Regions from separate parts of the Pedobacter sp. WC2501 genome, predicted to be linked through region 1. Evidence: riboswitches for the same ligand, from Rfam matches in the RefSeq annotation. Region 1 holds a riboswitch; the other holds the start of a gene.
What was found. Region 1 has a riboswitch for cobalamin ahead of ACUN24_RS16745 (TonB-dependent receptor plug domain-containing protein). Riboswitches for the same ligand answer to the same signal wherever they lie in the genome.
Positions count from the first base shown of each region.

Region 2: linked by a shared signal. The riboswitch ahead of metE (5-methyltetrahydropteroyltriglutamate--homocysteine S-methyltransferase) and the one ahead of ACUN24_RS16745 (TonB-dependent receptor plug domain-containing protein) in region 1 are both predicted to bind cobalamin.

Region 1 is NZ_JBQZFI010000001.1:3,956,082-3,959,591, forward strand. It holds gene ACUN24_RS16735 (DUF5074 domain-containing protein) at 1-553, shown strand, start outside; gene ACUN24_RS16740 (PKD domain-containing protein) at 571-1,692, shown strand; cobalamin riboswitch at 1,836-2,030, shown strand; gene ACUN24_RS16745 (TonB-dependent receptor plug domain-containing protein) at 2,128-3,510, shown strand, end outside.
Region 2 is NZ_JBQZFI010000001.1:1,048,736-1,052,245, reverse strand. It holds gene metE (5-methyltetrahydropteroyltriglutamate--homocysteine S-methyltransferase) at 1-1,534, opposite strand, end outside; cobalamin riboswitch at 1,726-1,934, opposite strand; gene ACUN24_RS04510 (M14 family metallopeptidase) at 2,189-3,510, shown strand, end outside.

The DNA.
Region 1 (3,510 bases):
TTATAACTATCCAAATTATGACCGCACTGTTTCTGTAATTGATTTAACAAACAATACAGAAATTAAAAAAATAGATGTGGCTATTAACCTAGATCGTTTACGTGCAGATCAATATGGCGACATATATGTTTCTTCGAGAGGTCAAATGGACCAAAGCGGTGAGTATATCATTAATCCAAGTTTGTTTGTTATTGATACAAAAACAGATCTGATAAAAAAAGATTTTAAAATTCCAGTTAGTAATTTTTCCATAAATGGTGATGATGCTTATTTATATTCTTACAGCTATGCGACACAAAAAAGCACATACGTTAAACTGAATGTAAAAGATGAAACCATTGTCAGCAATAATTTTATTACGGATGGAACAGAAACTTTGATAGCTACTCCATATGGAATTGAAGTAGATCCTTCATCCGGAGATATTTTTGTAACCGACGCCAAAGATTATGTTACACCTGGCACCATTTACTGTTTTGATAAAGCAGGTAAAAAGAAGTTTTCGTTTACCACAGGTGATATTCCGGCACACATTACATTCTTATTTAAATAACATACAAAACACACACAATGAAAAAATCAATAAGCTACGCCTTGCTTTTCTGCCTGTTCCTATTCAGTTGCAAAAAAGATAAACAAATGGCTCCAGATGTAAATCTGCTGATTAAGGCAGATGCTTTGCAGGCTAAAGTAGCAGCAACAACTACTTTTAGTGCGGGTACAAATAACGGACAAGCTTTTCAGCACGAGTGGAAATTAGATGGTAAAGTAGTAAGCACTGTATATAACTTTAACTTTACGGCCACAAAAGCTGGTACCTATATTTTAGCATATAAAGGTTACAACGAAGCTGGCGAATTTACACATACCTATACCATTACTGTTCCGGTTCCTGTGGTAGATATTACAGCCAACAGCAGTAAATACATCAGTCGTATTTTTGAATATTTACCAGCTCCCGGTCAGTTTGTAAATGAAACACTAGGTAAACCAGAACAAGCACAGAAATTAATTGGAAGCACCACGAACCTGATCTCTTTAGGTGGTTTTGGTGGTTACATTATTTTTGGCTTCGATCACTCAGTAGTGAATAACACTGGTAATGATCTGGCCATTTATGGAAATCCATCAGGTGCGCCTTATCATTTTTCAGAGCCTGGTATCGTAATGGTTAGTCAGGATAGTAATGGTAATGGCCTTGCCGACGATGAATGGTATGAGCTGGCTGGAAGCGAGTATGCCAAAACGAGCACCATTAAAAATTACGAGATTACCTATACCAACCCTAAAGCATTTGCCAATGTAAGCTGGAAAGATAACCAGGGAAATAGTGGCGAAGTAAAGGTTAACAATTTTCATAAACACAATTTTTATCCTGAGTTTGCTGCAAATCAGGAAAATATAACCTTTAAAGGAACTTTGTTACCACCGTCAACGGGTAAAGTAGGCAGCATCATTATCAGTTCTCCTTTTGACTGGGGTTATACCGATAGCTACTCTACAATTGATGATTACAAAACCAACTTATATAACAGCTTCGACTTATCGTGGGCGGTTGATAAAAATGGAAGTAAAGTGGATCTGAAAACAATTGATTTCGTGAAAATTTATACTGGCCAAAGTGCAGATGCAGGTAGTTTGGGCGAAATTTCTACTGAAGTTAAAGGTGCGGTTGATTTAGGGATTAAATAAATTGTAACTATCTACCTATAAACAACAGCTCAATTATGAAGGTCTGCCTGGTGCAGGCCTTTTTCATTTGCATGTTTTTTAACAGGTTATGAAAAACTAAATTCATCAACATTCGTATTTTACTATTGTTGTGCTCTTTTTACTACCTTTGCGGCGCTTTTGGTTTCCGGCATTACACCCGGAATTAAAAGGGAATACAGTGTAAATCTGTAACTGTCCCGCAGCTATAAGCTCTGTAACGTTTTTCAATTCTTAAGTCACTGCCCAATTAACTACTGAGCGGGAAGACGGAAAAAACGGGAGTAAGTCAGAAGACCTGCCTTTAGCGTTTAATTTCATAGCTTTCGGGGATTGAAGCTAGGATTGAGATATTAACGTTGTTCGTATTTTCATTTCCTTTTCTAATCTGTTGGCTGTGGGCAAATCCACAATCAAATGAACAAAAAAAGAATGCTAACTGTAGCCAGTTTAGGGCTAGCGCAGTTAATGATTGGCCAGGTGGCTAATGCTCAAACTCAAGACAGTTTGCAGCTAAAAGATGTTGTAATTTCTGCAACAAAAAACGATCAGAAACAATCCCAGACCGGAAAAGTGGTCACTATTATCAGTCGCGAAATATTGGATCGCAGTAACGGCAAATCTTTACCCGATTTATTAAATGAACAGGCTGGTATCATCATCAGCGGAGGAAACAGCAACCAGGGAAAAGATAAAAGTATCTTTTTCAGGGGATCGGGCAGTGGTTACACCCTGGTATTAATAGATGGTATTGTACAGAATGATCCTTCAAGTGTTAGCGGAACCTTCGATCTACGTCTGTTCTCCATTGACCAGATTGATCATATCGAGATTTTAAGAGGCGGTCAGTCTACCATTTACGGATCTGATGCCGTTGCAGGCGTAATCAATATCATAACTAAAAAGGGTGGACCTAAAGGAAATACCATTTATGGTGTAGCCAGTGCAGGCAGCTTCGAAACTTACAAAGGAACTATCGGTTTAAATGGTGGTGTAGAAGGTTTTTCTTACAATATTAACTACACGCATTTCAAAACTGATGGTATTTCGGAAGCCGTTGCGCCAGTTGGAAGTGCAGCCATGTTTGATAAAGACGGTTTTAAAACTGATGGTTTAAATGCCAATTTCGGAATTAAACTCGACAAACATTTCTCCGTTAATCCTTTTCTACGTTATTTCTATGGCAATTATAAAATAGATGAAGATGCGTTTACCGATGGCTTGCCAACTAATAACTCTATTTTAAAGCAGTTTAGTGCAGGCTTTAACTCTGAATATAAATTCAATACCGGTAAAATAACACTAAATTATAGCCACGAGAGCAATTCGAATGATGTAAAGTCTAGTTATGCAGGCTTTCCAAGTAATTTTTTAAACTTCGGAAGGCTTAATGTAGTTGATTTATTCTATAACCAGAAACTGGGTAGTAAATTAGATTTATTGGTAGGTATCGACAACAGAAAAATGAAATTGGTTACTGATACCAAAAACCCAACAACCAATATCTTCGCTGCTTATGGATCATTGTTCTTACATGATTTAAGCATTTTTAACCTGGAAGTAGGCGGACGTTACAATAAACATGACCAATATGGCGAAAACTACACCTACTCAGTTACCCCAAGTATCAATATTATTAAAGAAGTAAAATTATTTGGAACAGTATCTACTGCATTCAAAGTACCTACACTGAATATGTTGTTTGGTCAATATGGTGCCAATCTTGATCTGAAACCAGAAAAATCTCAAAATTATGAGGCTGGTGTAAACTTAAATATCGATGAAGAGGCATTTACTTTA
Region 2 (3,510 bases), 2.9 Mb from region 1:
CCAGTTGCTCACCGAAGTATTCAACCATATCGTTACGCTCGAACTCCCCATGTACAAGTACATCCAGGTCGATTTCTTCCTGCCATTTTACCGCTTTTTCGGTCTCCTGGGCAATTAGATTGTCATATTCCCCGACAGTAAAAGTTCCGTTTTTAAGCTTTGCTCTCCAGCTTCTTACCTCTGCCGTTTGCGGAAAAGATCCGATGGTTGTAGTGGCATAAATAGGCAAATTAAGCTCCTGTTGTTTTATTTTTCTAGTCGAAAATGGGCTTAAACGTTCCGAATCTTGCTCTTTTAAGGCCAAAACGCGCGCTTTTACTAACGGATTATGGATGATTTTAGAAACTTTACGGTTAGCGATCGCTTTTTTGTTTTCCTCAAGTTTTTGCAGGGTAGATGCAGGGCTTTCGTTGTTGATCAGTTTTTTTAAGGTATCTACTTCGGCGATTTTTTGTTTTGCATAAGCCAGCCACTGTTTAATTTCTGCCGATAAATTTTTCTCGTTGGTTTCATTGTCCAGATCAACCGGTGAGTGAATTAATGAGCAGGATGGTGCAATCCACACTTTATCCAATCCTCTTTTTTCTACCACCTGATTAATTATGGATACGGATTTTTCGAAATCATTTTTCCAGATGTTCCTTCCGTCTACCAAACCTAGTGAAAGGATGGTGTCTTCTTTTAACGAGGCTAAGACATCTGTCAATTGATCTTCTGCACGTACCAGATCGATATGTAAAACATTTACCGGTAATGAAGTAGTAAGGGCTAAATTATTGCCTAAGCCTTCGAAATAAGTGGCTAAAACAATTTTTAATTTTGGGAAAGCCTTTCTAATTTCCTTGTAAGCATATTCATAAGCTTTTTTGTCTTTTTCGGTAAGGTCTAAAGTCAAAAATGGTTCATCAAACTGAACATATTCTACATCCAAAGCATCTAAACGGGATAAAATCTCGATATAAACCGGAAGCAGATTTTTGATCAGGTCTATTTTTTCAAAGCCGGTTTCTTTTTCTTTTCCCAGTAAAAGGTAAGAAACCGGGCCGATTAGAACAGGTTTGGTGGTAATACCCAATTGTTTTGCCTCGTAAAACTCATCGATAATTTTGGTAGAGAAAAGTTTAAAAGGCTGGTCTTTGTAAAACTCGGGCACAATGTAATGGTAATTGGTATCAAACCATTTGGTCATTTCCATTGCTACCACATCCAATCCCTCTTTCTGATAACCTCTTGCCATAGCAAAATAGAGATCAAGTTCAGAATTTCCTTTTTTCAGGATCACTTCGTTGTACCTTTTCGGTATTGCCCCAAAGGTTAATGAATGATCAAGAACATGATCATAAAAAGAAAAGTCGTTCGATGGAATGATATCAATTCCGGCTTCTTTTTGAAGTTTCCAGTTTTCGTGGCGAATGTTTTTGCCCACCTGAAGTACATTTTTGTACCCAGTTTTATCTGCCCAGTAATTTTCGCAGATTTTCTTTAATTCCCTTTGGCTACCTATTCGCGGATAGCCCAGATTTTGCGTTAGCATCTCTTTTAAAGATTAAGTAAATAAATCGTTTAAAAGCTCAAATCAGTATTTATACTTTTCTGTTAAAATAAAAAAGGAAAGGTTATGGCACAGCCTGCCCACTCATCGGCAAAAAGCTTAAAGCAGGCATATAAAATTTTAATTTTATCGTGTACAATCAGACCTGACCAATTACTTTATAACGCGAAAGTACCGTCAATTCAATATAGGCAGGTCTCCTGACTTATTCCCGATCTTATCGCCTTCCCATCCCGGTAAAACGGAACAGTGGCATGAATGATAAGACCGTTGTTTTTTTGTTAAAAAACAGAATTTACAGTTGCGCGACAGCTCGTGATTTGCACACGATTCCCTATTAATCCCGGGTGTAATTCCGGGAACCTGTATCGGTTGATGAAAAATAAAGTTAAGAACTTACATCAAGGCAAATGTATGGATTAGGATTTAAAGATTAAGGTATTTTTGTAAGCATTGATTTCGCCTCCTTCCAATTGATGGTATTTATTTCTTTAACCACAGATGCACACAGATAAACACGGATTTTTTATAAATATTAAGTCTAAAGTATCTTAAATCACTTGTAACAAATTTACAGCATGCCCTTTTTGGTGCAGATTCTCTATTATATTTGATTACCTGACTAAACTTCTTCTTATGATAAAAACCTACTTTAAAGGGCTTTGCATTGCTTTTTTAATGGTAAATAGCTGTGTGGTACTGGCGCAGGAAGTGCCCATGCCAAAATCGCATTTTGGTTTTGATATCGGCGACGATTATCAACTGGCCAATTACACCCAGACAGAAGCATACTTTAAAAAGCTTGCAACAGCTTCTAACCGTGTTAAACTAGTTGATATTGGGAAAACCGAAGAAGGCAGAAGTCAATATATGCTGATTGTTTCTTCACCTGAAAATCTGAAAAAATTAGATCGTTATAAAGAAATTTCGCAACAACTGGCTCATGCTGAAATTACCCCTGAGCAGGCCAAAACATTGGCGCAGGAAGGTAAGGCTGTAGTATGGATAGATGGCGGACTACATGCAAATGAAGTAGTTGGCACTCATCAACTGATCCAAACGGTATATGAATTTGCCTCCAGAACTGATGCAGAAACTTTGCGTATTCTGGATAATGTAATCATCTTATTTACTCATGCAAACCCTGATGGTCAGGAACTGGTAAGCAATTGGTACATGAGGAATAAAGATCCGAAGAAAAGAACAACTTCCGGACTTCCTGTTTTGTACGAAAAATATGCGGGACATGATAACAACCGCGATTTCTTTATGTTAAACCTTAAAGAAACACAAAATATCGGTCGCCAGCTTTTTGTGGAATGGATCCCGCAGATTATGTATAACCATCATCAGGCTGGTCCGGCAGGAACCGTTGTTGCAGGGCCGCCCTACCGTGATCCGTTTAATTATGTTTTCGATCCAACACTATTAACCAGTTTAGATGCGGTTGGTGCGGCCATGCACAACCGCATGAATGTAGAAAACAAGCCTGGTTATACGCAGCGTGGAGGATCGGTTTATTCTACCTGGTACAATGGCGGTTTAAGAACTACTACCTATTTTCATAACATGATCGGACTCCTGACAGAAATTATCGGGAATCCCACCCCTTCTGAAATTCCGTTGGTTCCTTCGAGATTATTGCCGAACGGCGATTCGCCAAACCCGATCACCCCAAGGAAATGGTACTTTAAAAACTCTATCGACTATTCGGTATCGTTAAACTATGCTGTTTTAAATTATGCACAACGTTACCGCGACGAATTGTTGTACAACATTTACCAGATGGGAAGAAATTCTATTGAGCGCGGTAAAAAAGATACCTGGTCTTTTTCTCCAAAAAAAATAGAAGCCATTAATAACGCTGCAAAGGTCGAAAAAGGTGCTCCGATCGCCGGTGGAGATGCTGATTTTGGCCAAAGGCAACAGATGAGCATGAAAGCTTTTGATACGGTGAT